2 regions of the Modestobacter sp. SYSU DS0657 genome follow, and region 1 is predicted to be linked to the other one. Evidence: predicted binding sites of a transcription regulator. Region 1 holds the regulator's gene; the other holds the start of a gene.
What was found. The regulator LexA, encoded in region 1, represses DNA repair genes until DNA is damaged. The targets are predictions, from matches to a motif close to TCGAACANNTGTTCGA.

Region 1 (8,392 bases):
GGCCGGTCGGGGGTGGGGTCGACGCGAACCGCGCCGGCCTCCTCGGCGGGCGCGGTGTGCTCGGGACCGGTGTCGTGGGACGGTCCGCTCCGCTCGCCGGCGCTCATCGACAGCCAGCGTAGGCGGCCGGCGGCTCGTGTCGACGGTGGCGCGAGGGAACGCTGGTCCCGGCCCGGAGGTGATGGCCTGCCGGAGTGGCTGGGCAGCTGACTCCGCGCCGGCTCGCCGGCGAGCGACTCTCGGGCCGGCGGGTCCGTGGGCACACCCTCGCGGTCGCTCCCCGCTGACCTGGGCCGCTCGGCCCGAGGCGCGCACGTCCTTGCGCCCCGCCCCTTCCACCAGCTACCGCGACGCCACCACGGACGCCGCGAAGCTGCGGGTCACCCCCGCAGCAGCGGCCGGAGACGCACACTGACCCGGTCCCCGCAGGGACCGGGTCAGTGGACGGTGGCGCTGCGGCCGCGGAGCGTCGGTCGGTCAGTGACCAGGACGCTCCGCGGCCGGTCGCATCAGCTGCAGCCGCTGGTGGAGCCGCAGCCCTCGCAGACGTAGCAGCTGCCGGCGGGGCGCATCTTCGTGCCGCAGGTCATGCACAGCGGCGCGTCGGTCGCGGTGCCGGTGACCAGCTCCAGCAGCTCGGCCGAGGAGTGCGCCTCCTTGATCGCCTCCTTCGGCGACTCCTGGGTGACCTTCTCGGTCTCGGCCTTCGCCGGGGCCTCGGTGGGCACCGAGCCGCGCAGCGCCTCGACGTCGACCTCGTCCTCCTCGGTCACCTGCGGGGTGGCGGCGGAGGTGTCGTAGCCGGCGACCTGAGCGGCCCGCTCCTCGGCGCTGAAGATGCCGAGGTTCGCCCGCTTGTCCACCGGCAGGTGGTCCAGCGCCAGGCGACGGAAGATGTAGTCCATCACCGACTGGGCGATGCGGATGTCCGGGTCGTCGGTCATGCCGGCCGGCTCGAAGCGCATGTTGGTGAACTTCTGGATGTAGGTCTCCAGCGGCACACCGTGCTGCAGCGCGATCGAGATGCCGATCGAGAAGGCATCCATCACCCCGGCCAGGGTCGAGCCCTGCTTGCCGAGCTTCAGGAAGACCTCACCGAGGCTGCCGTCCTCGTACATGCCGGCGGTCATGTAGCCCTCGGCGCCGGCGACGCTGAACGACGTCGTCATGCTGGTCCGCTTCTTGGGCAGCCGCTTGCGCACCGGGTGCGCCAGCGCGGCGGTGGCGGTGGGCGCCGTCTCCTCGACCGCGGCCTCGGCCTTGGTGCCGTCGTTCTTGCCCTTGCCACCGGACAGCGGCTGGCCGACCTTGCAGTTGTCGCGGTAGATGGCCAGCGCCTTGATGCCCATCTTCCAGCCCTGGAAGTAGATGTCCGCGACGTCCTCGACGGTCGCCGACTCCGGCATGTTGACCGTCTTGCTGATCGCGCCGGAGATGAACGGCTGGACCGCGGCCATCATCCGGACGTGCCCCATCGGGGAGATGGCGCGCTCGCCCATGGCGCAGTCGAAGACCTCGTAGTGCTCCGGGCGCAGGCTCGGGGCGTCGACGACGTGGCCGTGCTCGGCGATGTACTCGACGATCGCCTCGACCTGCTCCTCCTGGTAGCCCAGGCTCTTCAGCGCCCGCGGCACCGTCTGGTTGACGATCTGCATGGAGCCGCCGCCGACCAGCTTCTTGAACTTGACCAGCGAGAAGTCCGGCTCGATGCCGGTCGTGTCGCAGTCCATCATGAAGCCGATGGTGCCGGTGGGCGCCAGCACCGAGGCCTGCGCGTTGCGCCAGCCGTTCTCGGCACCGATGGCCAGGCAGTCCTGCCACTGCTGGGTGGCGACCTTGAGCACGTCGGCGTCGTCGGCACCGACCGGGCGGATCGCGTCGTTCGCCGCGGCGTGCTTGCGCATGACCCGGGCGTGGGCGTCGGCGTTGCGGGCGAAGCCGTCGTAGGCGCCGACGACACCGGCCAGCTCCGCCGAGCGGCGGTAGGCGGTGCCGGTCATGAGCGAGGTGATGGCCGCGGCCAGGGTCTGCCCGCCCCGGGAGTCGTAGGCGTGGCCGGTGGCCATCAGCATCGCGCCCAGGTTGGCGTAGCCGATGCCCAGCTGCCGGTAGGCCCGGGTGGTCTCCCCGATCGGGTCGGTCGGGAAGTCGGCGAAGCAGATCGAGATGTCCATCGCGGTGATGATCAGCTCGACGGCCTTGACGAAGTTCTTCGAGTCGAACGTGCCGTCGTCCTTGAGGAACTTCATGAGGTTCAGCGACGCCAGGTTGCACGAGCTGTTGTCCAGGCTCATGTACTCCGAGCAGGGGTTGGACGCGTTGATCCGCCCGGTCTCCGGGTTGGTGTGCCAGTCGTTGATCGTGTCGTCGTACTGGATGCCCGGGTCGGCGCACTCCCAGGCCGCCTGGGTGACCTTGCCGAACAGCTCGCGGGCGTCGACGGTCTCGATCACCGAGCCGTCGGAGCGGGCCCGCAGGCCGAATTCGGTGCCCTCCTCGACCGCGCGCATGAACTCGTCGTTGACCCGGACCGAGTTGTTGGCGTTCTGGTACTGGACGCTGGTGATGTCCTTGCCGCCGAGGTCCATGTCGTACCCGGCGTCGCGCAGCGCGCGGATCTTGTCCTCCTCGCGCGCCTTGGTCTCGATGAACTCCTCGATGTCGGGGTGGTCGATGTCGAGGACGACCATCTTCGCCGCGCGGCGGGTGGCGCCACCGGACTTGATGGTGCCCGCCGAGGCGTCGGCACCGCGCATGAAGGAGACCGGGCCGGAGGCGGTGCCACCGGAGGAGAGCAGCTCCTTGGAGGAGCGGATCCGGGAGAGGTTCAGGCCGGCACCGGAGCCGCCCTTGAAGATCAGGCCCTCCTCGCGGTACCAGTTCAGGATCGAGTCCATCGTGTCGTCGACCGCGAGGATGAAGCAGGCGCTGACCTGCTGCGGCGAGGCGGTGCCGACGTTGAACCAGACGGGCGAGTTGAAGCTGAAGACCTGGTGCAGCAGCATCCAGGTGAGCTCGTGCTCGAAGATCTCGGCGTCGCCCTCGGAGGCGAAGTAGTCGTGCTCGCGGCCGGCTGCACCGTAGGTGAGCACGACGCGGTCGATCAGCTGGCGGAGGCTCGTCTCGCGCTGGGGGCTGCCGACCGCGCCACGGAAGTACTTGGTGGTGACGATGTTGGTGGCGTTGATGCTCCACTCGGCCGGGAACTCGACGCCGCGCTGCTCGAAGTTGATCGAGCCGTCCCGCCAGTTGGTCATGACGACGTCGCGGCGCTCCCAGACCACCTCGTCGTAGGGGTGCACACCGGCAGTGGTGAAGACGCGCTTGACCTTCAGGCCCTTGCCCCGGGTGGGCGCCTTCGGGCTGCGACGGGTCCGGGTGGTGGCGAGGCGGTCGGCTGTCTCGGTCATCGTGCGAGGGCTCCCTGGTGTTCGTGCTCTGGCGTCGAGCTGAGCGGCGGTGCGGGCGGAGCGGCTGGGGAAGCCGGCGGGTGCCGGAGCCGGGTGGTGCGGTGCGGTCTCCTCGTCGAGACCTGTGTAGTCGGGGGGTGTGACAGTTCGGGGCGGCGCCCTCAGGACCCGGCGGCCGCGCCTGGCGGCCCGTCCTCGGTGGCAGGTGCCCCACCGGCTCGGGCGCGCACGGCGGCCCGCAGCTCGGCGATCTCCTTCTCGAAGTCCGCAGCGGAGCTGAAGCTCCGGTAGACGCTGGCGAAGCGGAGGTAGGCGACCTCGTCCAGGTCGCGCAGCGGGCCCAGGATCGCCAGACCGACCTCGTGGCTGGGGATCTCGGCACACCCGGTGGCGCGGACGGCGTCCTCGACCTGCTGGGCCAGCAGCGCGAGCTGGTGCTCGTCGACCGGACGGCCCTGGCAGGCGCGGCGGACACCGGCGACCACCTTCGCGCGGGTGAACGGCTCGCTCACGCCGCTGCGCTTCACGACGGCGAGGACCGCCTCCTCGACGGTGGTGAACCGCCGCCCGCAGCCGGGGCACGAACGCCGCCGCCGGGTGGTCGCGCCCTCGTCGGTCTCGCGCGAGTCGATGACGCGACTGTCGGGGTTGTGGCAGAAGGGGCAACGCACTGCCGGTCCACCTCCTCCCGAGGTGTCGCGACCGGGATCACCGCGGTGCTGTGACACCGTGGGACACCGGCCCGTGGACCGCTCCTGTGGACTGCTCCGGGGACATCCGGTGGATGGCCCGGGGAGAACGTGTGGAGCGGCTGTGGACGACTTACATCCGTGTAAGCACTAGATGTTGTGGTGGAACCGTACGGCCACCCCTACAGGTGTGCAAGCCCTGTCGTGCGTGTCGTGTTCCGCAGCTGACCCGCCCGCCGCTCGCGCACCCATCCGTCACAGCCCGGGCCCCGGCGACGGGCCCGCCGCACCTCATCAGGGCAGCTCGAGCACCTGACCGGGCTGCAGCACGACGTCCTGGAGGTCGTTGCGATCGAGGATCGCGTCGACCACCGCGCGCCGGTCCTCGTCCGGCGCCAGGTCGCCGGCGATCGACCAGAGCGTGTCGCCGGGCTGGACCACCACCGTGCCGGCGCCGGCCAACTGCAGCGCGGGCTCCCCGTCGGCGACCACCGCGAGCGTGCCCACCGCCACCCCCAGGCCGACCGCCACCGACAGCGCCGCCACCGCGCGCCGGCCGCGGCGGGTGAGTCGCAGCGGCAGCTCCGCCCACTCCCCGGCCGACGGGCACGGAGCGACGGCTCGGGGCGGGCCGCAGTCGCCACCGCGGACGGGCCGCGCGACCGCGCCCCCCGGTGAGGACATCGGCCGCCCACCAGGACGCACCTGCGAGCGGCGGGCCGGGCGGGGCCCGACCCGGCCAGCGGACCCCGCCCGGGCGGTCGGCGCCGGCGAGACCAGCCGGAGCGGCGGGCGGAGCGGGGCGACGGTGGTGTCCGGGTACTCGGCGATGACCATCGGTGCACTCCTCACAGCAGGCACCCTCGGGTGCGACCTCGAACGCCTGTTCGATTCGAACGTCTGTGCGATGTCTACCGCACGGCACCGACAGGAGTGCACCGACACGGCGCGTGTTCGAACACGTGTTTGAACACCCGCCGTCGAGCCGCTACCGTGCGCAGGGAGACCACGACGGCGTCCCACCCCGCCCCGGCAGGCGGGATGCCACCGGGCAGCTGCGCGCGCAGCCGGACGAGGAGGACACATGGCGGTCGACGGCCGGACGGCGGACGAGCGCAAGGGGTCGAGCCGACGCAGGCGCCCGGCCGGGCAGGCGGCGGAGCCCGCAGCGGACACCGGGGGTGCGGCCGTGCGCGAGTTCCCCGACCGCGGCGAGGCCGGCGACGGGCTCACCCAGCGCCAGCGCCGGGTGCTGGAGGTCATCCGCGACTCCATCGAACGCCGGGGCTACCCGCCCTCGGTCCGCGAGATCGGCGAGGCCGTCGGCCTCTCCTCCGCCTCCTCGGTCGCCCACCAGCTCTCGGTGCTCCAGCGCAAGGGCTGGCTGCGCCGCGACCCCAACCGGCCGCGCGCACTGGACGTCCGGCTGCCGGGCGAGCAGGGCGTGACCGCCGGTGCCGACGCCTCGGCGGATGTGCTCGCCGCCGCCGGTGCGGGCAGTGGCGTCGACGAGGCGGGCGCCCCGGCACCCACCTACGTGCCCTTGGTGGGCCGCATCGCCGCCGGTGGCCCGGTGCTGGCGGAGCAGGCCGTCGAAGACGTCTTCCCGCTGCCGCGCGAACTGGTCGGCGAGGGCACGCTGTTCATGCTCAAGGTGACCGGTGACTCGATGGTCGAGGCCGCGATCTGCGACGGCGACTGGGTGGTGGTCCGCCAGCAGCCCACCGCCGAGAACGGCGAGATCGTCGCGGCGATGATCGACGGCGAGGCGACCGTGAAGACCTACAAGCGCCGCGACGGGCACGTGTGGCTGCTGCCGCACAACCCGGCCTACGCGCCGATCCCCGGCGACGACGCCACCGTCCTCGGCCGGGTCGTGACCGTGCTGCGCCGGGTCTGACGCCACCGTCGGCCGCCGGCCGGGTCATTCCCGCCGGCGGCCGGTCACTCCCGCCGGCGGCGGATCTTCCCGCCGATCCAGACGAACACGGTAGCCACCCCGGCCGCGATGATGCCGGCCGTCACCGGGGCGACGCCGGGAGCCGCGGTCACCAGCTCCCCGGTCGGTCCCGCACTGGGAGCCGGATCGATCGGGGTGCTCGTAGCCTGCTCAGCCGGCACCGGAACCAGGGTCACCGGCGCCGGCAGCCCCTCGCTGGTGACCAGCAGGTCGCGGTTGTTCGCCGCGAAGGTGATCGCCTCACCCTGCGGCGAGTCGGGGAGGGCGATCCGGCCCGGCGCGCCGGACAGCGCGCCGGGCACGTCGGAACCGGTCAGCGTCCAGACGTAGGCGTCGGTGTAGGTGCGCAGGGCGATGCGCTGCCCGTCCGCCGACACCGCGCCCCCGGTCACCAGCAGCTGCCCCGCGCGGCCGACCGGCCCGCCCGGCGTGCCGGTCAGGGTGAGGCCCAGCCCGACCACCCGGGTCATCGGCACCGTGGCCCCGTCGGCCAGCGGCGCATCCGGGCGGTACACGCCGGAGGCGCCGAGCACCTCCTTGGTCACCAGGTACGGCGTGCCGTCAGGCGCCAGCAGCAGTGCCTCGGCGTCGTGCGCCCCGTCCGGGTAGGTGAGCCGGGTGAGCGTGGTGCTGCCGTCGGGGCGCAGCCCGATCAGCGCGACGGTCTCCCGGGCGGCGTTGTTGTCCCCGATGTCGGCCAGCCAGACCGTGCCGTCCGCGGCCAGGGCGAGGTCCTCGGGGTCGTACGGGTCGACGCTCCCCGACCGCACCTCCGCGACGGCGCAGGAGGTGTCGAGGACGTAGACCTCCGCCCGGTCACCACCGTCGTTCATCGCCAGGAGCGTCTCCCCGGCGCTGGCCAGGCCGGAGATCTCCGGCAGCCGCGGGTCGGTGATGGTGCAGCGCGTGCTCGGCGCGGCTTCCTCGGCGAGCGCCGCCGATGGCGGCAGGACCGCGAGCAGGACCGCCGCGGGCAGGGCGAGGAGCGCCCCGTCCGCCAGGCAACGGCGGCCGGCGCGGCTACGCGTGCGGCCGGCCCACTCTGGCACGGACCCAGCGTGACACCACGACTGCGTCGAGTGCGTGAACCACGCCCAAGAGCACGATGCCGACGGCCGCTCCCACCACTGCATCGGTGACCCAGTGGAAGTTCAGCGCCACCATGGCCACTCCGGTGGCCACCGGCCCCAGCACGCTGAGCAGCCAGGCCGCCCGCTGCAGGCGGGGCTGCAGGCCGTACTGGACCACCTGCCAGCGGGCCACGCCCCACATCAGCACGGCGTTCGCCACGTGCCCGGACGGGAAGCTCTCCCCGCCCCGGTGGAAGTACGAGCCCGGATAGGCCGGGGCGGTGCGGCCGGTGCCCCACTTGAAGGCGTAGACCGCTGCCGTCAGCAGCGCGAGGGCCAGCAGCACGCGCACCAGCGGGGCCACCGTGCGCTGCCGCCAGAAGAGCCAGCCGACCAGACCGAACAGGACCAGCAGGATGGTGACCCGTCCGCCGGTCTGGGTGAACGCCCACACCGGCCAGTAGGCGGCGGAGTCGCGCAGCCCCCAGGAGCCGACCTGCTCGGAGACCGCCACGTCGAGCCGTTCCAGCCGGCCACCGGCGAGGAGGTCCACGGTGATGCCGGCCGCGACGAGCGCGGAGACCAGCGCCAGCCACCAGGGGGGCCGGCCGATGCTGACCACCCGCGGGGCTCGGGACGCGGGGTCACCGGCGGCGCTGCCGCTCACGCGCACCGCTCCGCTCGCCACGACGTCACGGTACCGGCACCGTGACCTCTCCGTGACCATCTCGGGACAGCACTGCGCGGCGCGACCGGACGAGGTCGCGCCGCGCAGTGGTCGAGCTGGCCACCGGCCCCGGCCGGCGAGTCCGCCGCCCGGGCACCCAGGCGGACGGCGCCACCGGCCGGGCGGTCAGGCGCCGGCGACGGGAGTGGTGAACTCGTCGAGCGCCGCGGCCAGGCCGTCGTCGACCCGTGCGCTGAGCCGGGTGCCGTCGGCCTCGTGCCGCTCCTCGAGCACCTCGCCGTCCCGGTGCACCCGGGCGACCAGGTCACCCCGGTCGTAGGGCAGAAGGACGTCGACGTCGACGTGCGGGTGCGGCAGCCGGGCGGCGACGACGTCGCGCAGCGCCTCGATCCCCTCACCGGTGCGCGCGGATACCCAGGCCGCCCCGGGCAGGGCCTGGCGCAGCGTGAGGACGTCCTCCTCGCTCATCGCGTCGACCTTGTTCACGACGATGAGCTCGGGCACCGCCGAGGCGTCGATCTCGGAGAGCACGGTGTGCACCGCGTTGATCTGCCCGATCGGGTCGGGGTCGGAGC
Region 2 (8,392 bases), on a different contig from region 1:
ACGACGTCGAACCGGGCCAGCACCTCCGGCGGGAGCGTCAGCGCCGCCTGGATCGCCGCGTCGCCGGCCGAGAAGCCCGGGCCGCCGGGGTTGACCACCAGCGAGCCGATCTTGTCGGTCTGCCCGGCGGCGGTGGCACGCAGCAGGAACAGCTCCAGGTCGCCGCCCTCGAGGTCGTCGTAGTCGGCCGGCACGGGGGTGGTGCCGCACTCGAAGAGCAGCTCGCGCTCCGAGCCGGGGCGCCCGGCGATGATCTGGTCGATGTCGGCGTCGCAGTCGGTCCACTCGATCGGCTGCGCCTCCGGCTCGGCGGGGCCGGTGGGGGAGCTGCTGGCCTGCCCGGCGTCGTCACCGGAGGAGGTGCAGCCGCTCAGCGCCACGGCGGCGGCGAGGAGGGCCCCTCCCAGGGCGGCGAGCGGTCGGCGGTGCGCGTCCATGATCGTCAAGCGTAGGAGGCGATCGCGGTGGTGGCCGCCGCAACCACCGTGGCGTATCCCTCAGCCGCCCGGCTGCTCGGGTCCAGCCGCCCGGCTGCTCGGGTCGAGCCGGCTCGGCTGCTGGGCTTCAGCCGGCCCGGTTGCCCGGGCTCGGGTGCTCCGGCTCAGCCGCCGAGGACCTCGCCCAGGTCGTACCGCACCGGCACCTCGAGCTGGTCGTAGGTGCACGAGCGGGCGTCCCGGTCGGTGCGCCACCGCTGGAACTGGCCGGTGTGCCGCAGCCGGCTGCCCTCCAGCTGGTCGTACCTGATCTCCACCACGAGCTCCGGGCGCAGCGGCACCCAGGAGAGGTCCTTGCCGGCGTTCCAGCGGCTGGTCGCCCCGGGCATCCGGCGCTCGGCGTCCTCGCCCGGCCCTGCTGCCGACGTGGACGCGTTGGCCCAGTCCTGCCACGGGTGGCCGTCGAGCGCCTGGGCGCGGTAGGGGGCGAGCTCCTCGACCAGTTCGGCGCGGCGCTTCATGGTGAAGGAGGCGGCGACGCCGATGTGCTGCAGGGTGCCGGCGTCGTCGTAGAGGCCGAGCAGCAGCGACCCGACGACCGGGCCGCTCTTGTGCCAGCGGAAACCGGCGACCACGCAGTCGGCAGTGCGCACGTGCTTGACCTTGGTCATCACCCGCTGGTCGGGGGAGTAGGGCCGGTCGCCGCGCTTGGCGATGACGCCGTCCAGACCGGCGCCCTCGAACTCGCGGAACCACCGCTGCCCGGTCTCCGCGTCCTGGGTGATCGTGCTGACGAACACCGGTGCCTCGGCGGTGGCCAGCGCCTCCCGCAGCCGCGCCTGCCGCTGCGCGAACGGGGCCTCCATCAGCGACTCGTCGCCGAGGGCGAGCAGGTCGAAGGCGACGAAGGACGCCGGGGTCTCGGCGGCCAGCTTGGTGACCCGGGAGGCGGCCGGGTGGATCCGCTGGAGCAGGGACTCGAAGTCGAGCCGGTCGCCCCGCGGGACGACGATCTCGCCGTCGACCACGCACCGCTCGGGCAGCTGCGCCTTCGCCGCCGCGACGACGTCGGGGAAGTAGCGGGTCAGCGGGCGCTCGTTGCGGCTGCCCAGCTCGACCTCGTCACCGTCCCGGAAGACGATGCAGCGGAACCCGTCCCACTTCGGCTCGTAGAACCAGCCCTCGCCGGTGGGCAGCGCGGCCGCGGGCTTGGCGAGCATCGGCTTGACCGGGGGCAGCACGGGCAGGTCCATGCCGGCCAGTCAAGCAGCCCGGAGCGGTCGGCGAGCGGACCGAACCCGGCGTGCTCCGAGCTCGTCCAGCGGGGCGGTGGGTCGGCCGCCCGCGGGACAGCAGCGCACACGTCGACGCCCTCCCGGGACGACACCGGCCACCCCGCTGAGTCGCCGTCGAGCCGGCGATGACCTCCCGTCCCTGACGGCGGAGCAGCTGGCCGCGCGCGCCACGTCGACATGGCGCCACGTCGACATGGCGCCACGTCGACATGGCGCCACGTCGACATGGCGCCACGTCGACATGGCGTGGTGGCGACATGGCGCGGTGGCGACATGGCGGCACCGACCTGCGGCTCAGAAGGGCGGCGGTTCGTCGGCCGGTTGCGATCGCGGTGGCGGCTGAAGGACCCCCGTGCCCCCGGCCACTGGCGAGCTCGCGTCGTCGGGACCCTGCACGGGGGCCGAATCGGGTGGTCGCGCGCCGGGTGGCTCGGGTTCCCTTGGTCGGAGGCCGGGTGGTCGGGTGGTGCGGGTGACCCCGCTCGGGGTGGTGACGGTGAGGGTGCCGTCGGGGGTCATGGCGAAGTGCCAGCCGGGGGCGAAGGTCTTGAGCCGGTGGTGGCTGCGGCACAGGCAGCAGAGGTTGGTGCAGTCGGTGGCGCCGCCGCAGGCGTGGGGGACGACGTGGTCGAGGTCGGCCCAGCCCACGCGTTGGCCGCAGCCGGGGAACCGGCAGCGGCGGTCGCGGGTGGTCACGAAGGAACGCTGGCGGGGCGTGGGCTCGTAGCGCTCGGTGGGTGGCGGCGGCCCGAGCACCGGACAGCTGCACGGCCCGCTGCCGTCGCCGTCGCGTTCGTCGTTGTCGCGTTCACCGCCGGTGCTGTTGTCGGGGTGGTCGGGGCAGCCGCGCTTCGCGAGCCGGGCGAGTTCGGCCGGCGTCACGGTGGCGAGCAGTTCGCCGCCGTCGAGGCCGGTGATCGCGTAGCTGAGCGTGCCGCCGTCGGGTGCGGTGAGGCCGAGGGCGCCGACCCGGGCCAGGAGGTCGCGCAGGTGGGCGGCGGTGATCGGCAACCCGTTCACCTCACCCGGGGTGACCCCGCCCTCCAGCGCCTCCAAGGCGGCGGTGATCGTCAGGTTCGCGGCCACCAGCGGCAGGCCGTGGTCGGCGGGGCGGAGGATCAGCGCCGCGGCCACGAGGGTGCGCAGCTGACCGATGGGCCGGGGGTCCCCGTCGGCCTCGAGCATCCGGGCCAGCTGGTCGAACAGGTCGTGGGCCTGGGCGGCCTGACCGGCGGGCAGGTCCACCGCCAGTACCGCCCGCCCATCCGAGGCGGACGGGTACACGTGCACGTCAGCGCTCTTCTCCGCCTCGGCCCGCGCCTCTTCCGCGGCGTCGGCGTCCAGTTGCAGCACAAGTTCGGTGGCACGCTTCTTCATCGCCGACACCGACAAGTCGGCCGCCTCGTGGAGCAGCGCCTCCTCTACCCGCCCCGCCACCTCGGCGGGAGTGGACTTCAGCGCGTCGGCGAGCTGCTGCGCCCGCCGCTCGTCCAGCTCCCCGGCCCGCAGCGCGGCGAAGGTGGCCGGGAGCTTGTCCCGCCACACCAGCGCCCGGGTGAGTCGGATCGCCGCCGTCCCCCGCCCCACGTTGAGCACCGTGGCCAGCTCGGCGGTGAAGAACTCGCTGATCTCACCCTCGCCCGGCTGCGCCGTCCAGCCCGCCCGGCGGGCACCCGGGTGGTCCGGTGCCGGATCCGCCGACCCGGGACGATCAGCGGCCAAGGCCAGGATCAGCTCCGCCTCGTGCGCGGTGTCCTGCGCGCGGCGCCGCTGCACCCGCTGCAGCTCCTCGGCCAGCTCCTCGTCGGTCAGCCAGGCAGCGGGCAGCCGGGAGGGCTCGACGGGGTGCTCGAGAGTCCAGTCCACCACCAGCCCCTCGACCACGCTCGAACCACGCCTCCGCGACATGACCCGAACATACGTTCGAGGTGCGACAGTTCCGGCAGGTCGGTCAAGCGGTGGTCGCACCGTGGCGCCGCCGTCCGACCGTTGATCCGCACCAGGATGGGGCTCGGCGGACGCAGGGTCGCGCCACCTGCGGCGGCTGGCCGCGAGATCAGCGCAGCGCGTAGCGGCTGAAGAGGACGCCGTCCTCGGTGAGCGCCTGGAGTAGCTCGGCCCGCAGCGGGGTGGCGAGCGCGGCGGGCACGAGCCCGGGCCCGCCGCCGACCAGCAGCGGGGAGATCGACAGGTCCAGCTCGTCGACCACGTCCGCGGTCAGCGCCGCCTGCACCAGCGCCGGCCCGCCCTCGCAGACCAGCTGCTCCAGCCCCCGTGCGACCAGGGCGTCCAGCGCTGCGGGCAGGTCGACGTCGTCGTCACCGCAGACGAGCACCTCGACCCCGGCAGCGGACAGCGCCTCCCGCCGCCCACGGTCGGCCGCCGCGCAGGTGACCAGCACGGTGGGCACGACGGCATCGGTCACCAGCTGGTCGTCCGGCCGCAGCGATGCCCGCCGCGACACGACCACCACCGGCATCACCGCCTCGCGCCCCAGGGACGTGCGCAGCCGGCCGACGGCGGAGTCCGGGAGCACCGGGTGGTACCCCTCGGCCGCCGCCGTCCCGGCCCCGACGAGCACGGCGTCGGACAGTGCCCGCAGGGTGCGGAACACCCGGCGGTCGCCGTCGGAGCCCAGCGGTCCGCTGCGCCCGTCGACGCTGATCGCGCCGTCCAGCGAGGCGATGAAGTCGACCCGCAGGTGCCGGCCCGGCGCGACCCGGTAGGCGTCGGCCAGGCCGGCGGGGTCGCGGGGGAGCTCGTGCACCGTCAGCGGGTGCTGAGCACGGCCGCGCTCTCGGCGGGCACGGTCACGGTGGCACCGTCCAGCCCCGGCGCCTCGCCGGTGCTGAACAGCACGTCACCGGCCGCCGCGTCCAGCTCGATCCGCCGCTGCTCACCCGACAGGTTGGCCACCACGCGCAGCGACCCGCGCTCGACGACCACCCAGCGCTCGTCGTCGTCCCAGGTGACGCCCGTCGTGGACAGGTCGGGGTCGAGCAGCTCGGGGTGCTGCTTGCGCAGCGCCAGCAGCGTCTTGTGGGTGGCCAGCAGGGTGGCGTGCGGCTCCTGCGCCAGCTCGGACCAGTCGAGCTTGGACCGGGTGAAGGTCTCCGGGTCCTGCGGGTCGGGGACGACGGCGGCGTCCCACCCGTGCGCGGCGAACTCACCGATCCGGCCCTCGGCGGTCGCCTTGCCCAGCTCCGGCTCGGGGTGGCTGGTGAAGAACTGCCACGGCGTCGAGGCGCCCCACTCCTCACCCATGAACAGCATCGGCGTGAACGGGCTGGTCAGCACCAGGGTGGCGCCGACGGCGAGCAGGCCGGGGGAGAGGGAGGCCGAGATCCGGTCACCGACGGCGCGGTTGCCGATCTGGTCGTGGTCCTGCAGGTACCCGAGGAACTTCCAGCCCGGCAGCTGGGTGGTGTCGACCGGCCGGCCGTGGTGGCGGCGGCGGAAGCTGGACCAGTCGCCGGCGTGGAAGTAGGCGCCGGTGAGCACCCGGGCCAGGCCCTCGAGGCCGGCGTCGGCGAAGTCGGCGTAGTAGCCCTGCGCCTCACCGGTCAGCTGGGTGTGCAGCGAGTGGTGGAAGTCGTCGCTCCACTGCGCGTCGATGCCGGTGCCGCCGGCCACCCGGGGGGTGACCAGCCGGGGGTCGTTGAGGTCGCTCTCGGCGATCAGCGTCAGCGGGCGGCCGAGCGCGACCGACAGCTTCTCGGTCTCGATCGCCATCTCCTCCAGCACGTGGGTGGCGCGCTCGTCGACCAGCGCGTGCACGGCGTCCAGCCGGAGCCCGTCGACGTGCATGTCGCGCAGCCACATCTGCACGTTGTCGAGGATGTAACGGCGCACCTCGTCGGAGTCGGGGCCGGACAGGTTGACCGAGTTGCCCCAGGTGTTCGCCCCGCCCTCGCTGAAGATCGGCATGAACTCGGGCAGGTAGTTCCCCGACGGGCCGAGGTGGTTGTAGACGACGTCCTGGATCACGCCCAGGCCGCGCTGGTGGCAGGCGTCGACGAACCGCTGGTAGGCGGCCGGGCCGCCGTAGGTCTCCTGCACGGCGTACCAGGCGACGCCGTCGTAACCCCAGTTGTGGGTGCCGTTGAAGGCGTTGACCGGCAGCACCTCGACGAAGTCGACGCCGAGGTCGACCAGGTGGCCGAGCCGGTCGATCGCGGCGTCCAGCGTCCCCTCGGGGGTGAACGTGCCGACGTGCATCTCGTAGACGACGCCCCCGGCGAGCGGCCGGCCGGTCCAGGCGGCGTCGCCCCACGAGTACGTGGCGGGGTCGAAGCGGCGGGACAGCCCGTGCACGCCGTCGGGCTGGCGGCGGGAGCGCGGGTCGGGGCGGGGCGTCTCGTTGTCGTCAAGCAGGAAGCCGTAGTCGCTCTCGGGCTCCGCGGGCACGGTGGCCCGCCACCAGCCCTCGTCGTCGCGCTGCATGTCGTGCACCTGGCCGTCGACCTGCAGGCGCACCCGCTCGGGCAGCGGGGCCCAGACGGAGAACTCGACGGGCTCGGGCATGCGGGGGCCTCCTGGACGGCGGGACGGGGGTGGCTGCCCGATCATGCCCGCCCGGCGGCCGGTCAACCGTGCCGCGCGACACCCGCCGGAGCCGGGTGGCCGGGGCCAGTGCCCCGACCACCCGGCCGGTCGATCAGACGGACAGGACCTGGCCGACGTAGATCAGGTGCGGGTTGCTGACGACGCCGCGGTTCTGGTCGAACAGCTGCTGCCAGCTGGTGCCGTGCGCGGCCGCGATCGTCCCGAGCGTGTCGCCCGGCGCGACCGTGTAGCTGCCGCCGGTCGCCGCGGGAGCGGGAGCGGGCGCGGGGGCCGGGGCGGGGGCCGGTGCCGGAGCGGCGGCGACGGGCGTCGTCCCCTCCGTCAGGTGCCGCCCGCAGACCGGCCACGCGCCGACGCCCTGGCCGTCGAGCACCCGCTCGGCGACGGTGATCTGCTGCGCCGGGGACGCCAGGTCGGCGCGCGGCGCGAACTCCAGGCCGCCGTAGCCCTCCCAGGTGGGCTGGAAGAACTGCAGGCCGCCGTAGTAACCGTTGCCGGTGTTGATGCTCCAGTCGCCGCCGGACTCGCACTGGGCGACACCGCTCCAGTCGTGCTGCGGCGCGGCGGACGCCGGGGCGGCGAAGGCGCCGACCGCCAGGGCGGCGGCACCGGTGGTGAGGGCGCCGCGGCGGACCAGTCGGCGGGTACGGGTGGATTCGGGCATGGGGATCCTCCGATCGCCGCCTGCGAGGTGAGCTGTCGGGTTCGGGCGATCGGTGCCCGGCCGCGCGCACGGGCCGGCGCCCCGGCTCGGGAGCCGGGCGTCGGACGTGCGGAACGGCTTCACCCCGAGGCGCGCGCACGGTCGCGCGGTCGCGCCGGAGATGGGTCCCCCGCCCCCGTCCTGGGGTTCGGTTGAGGTCACCGGCGGACGGGGCTGGGCGGTCCGGTGCCGTGCCCGGCCGGGAACGCCCGGGCACTCGACCGACGCTAGGTGCCTGTCGGCTGTCCCGCAGGCTCATCGGCGACAGGCCAGGCCCTGCTCACCGCGCGTCGACGACCGTGCACGGACGGTTGAGATCCGGTACGTGGAGGTTCATGGTCGCTCGCTCGGACACGCCGCCGCGCCCCCCCGCCCCGGTGCCGGGGCCCGCCGCGAGTGCGCGAGCGGTGGGGGCGAGGGGGCCCGTCGTCAGTCGCGGACCAGCAGGGCCACCGGCAGCCGGGAGAGCAGCTGCTCGACCCCGACGCCGCCGGCGTCGGAGACCAGGCGGGCGCCGGTGAACAGGTCGCGCCACGCACCGGTGGGCAGCGCCAGCCCGGTGTCGCCCCAGCCGGACTCGGCCAGGCGCACCGGCCGGCGGGTCGCCACGGTCACCGCACCACCGCGGTCGAAGGCGACGGCGTGGTCGGCCGCGGCCCCGGTCACCTGCACCGGGGTGTACCCGGCGAAGGCGTCCGGGTGCTCCCGCCGGTGGCGCAGGGTGCGGGAGACGACCAGCAGCTTCGCGGCGCCCTCCTCGTCGACCGGCGGCACCCACCCCTCGTCGAGCCGGGTCAGCAGCCGGCGCCGCAGGTCGTAGTCGACCGGACGGCGGTTGTCCGGGTCGACCAGGGAGAAGTCCCAGAGCTCGGTGCCCTGGTACACGTCCGGGAGGCCGGGGACGGTCAGCTGCAGCAGCTTCTGCGACAGCGAGTTCGACCAGCCGAACGGCGCGATCCGGGCCACGAACCGCTCGATCTCCGCGTGCGTGGTCGCGTCGTCGAACGCGGCGTCGACCAGCGCGTGCAGCTGGTCCTCGAACTCCTGCACCGGGTTGGTCCAGGTGGTCGAGGTGCCGGCCTCGCGCGCCGCCTTCTCCACGTAGCCGTGCGCCCGTTCGCGGGAGAGCGGCCAGGCGCCGACCAGGTTCTGCCACACCAGGTGCGCCAGCGACCGGTCGGCCAGCGGGTGCCGGCCCAGCCAGCCGCGCACCAGGCCGGCCCACTCGGTCGGGATCTCGGCCAGCACCGCCAGCCGGGCGCGGACGTCCTCGCTGCGCTTGGTGTCGTGCGTGGACAGCGTGGTCATCGACGCCGGCTTGACCTGCTGCCGGTGCTGCTGCGCCGCGTGGAACTCCGCGACCGAGCTGCCGAACCGCGCCGGGTCGCCAC

Region 2: the regulator LexA is predicted to act here: its motif matches at 3,644-3,659, upstream of ACI79A_RS05675 (DUF222 domain-containing protein).

Annotation. Positions count from the first base shown of each region.
Region 1 is NZ_JBJHAG010000009.1:14,677-23,068, reverse strand. It holds gene ACI79A_RS07805 (DUF881 domain-containing protein) at 1-107, opposite strand, end outside; gene ACI79A_RS07800 (vitamin B12-dependent ribonucleotide reductase) at 510-3,410, opposite strand; gene nrdR (transcriptional regulator NrdR) at 3,572-4,081, opposite strand; gene ACI79A_RS07790 (LysM peptidoglycan-binding domain-containing protein) at 4,394-4,936, opposite strand; gene lexA (transcriptional repressor LexA) at 5,184-5,999, shown strand; gene ACI79A_RS07780 (hypothetical protein) at 6,044-7,108, opposite strand; gene ACI79A_RS07775 (phosphatase PAP2 family protein) at 7,080-7,817, opposite strand; gene hflX (GTPase HflX) at 7,983-8,392, opposite strand, start outside.
Region 2 is NZ_JBJHAG010000005.1:153,268-161,659, forward strand. It holds gene ACI79A_RS05665 (alpha/beta hydrolase) at 1-437, opposite strand, end outside; gene ACI79A_RS05670 (ATP-dependent DNA ligase) at 602-1,690, opposite strand; gene ACI79A_RS05675 (DUF222 domain-containing protein) at 2,027-3,640, opposite strand; gene ACI79A_RS05680 (dihydrofolate reductase family protein) at 3,789-4,499, opposite strand; gene treZ (malto-oligosyltrehalose trehalohydrolase) at 4,502-6,256, opposite strand; gene ACI79A_RS05690 (transglycosylase family protein) at 6,390-6,962, opposite strand; gene treY (malto-oligosyltrehalose synthase) at 7,431-8,392, opposite strand, start outside.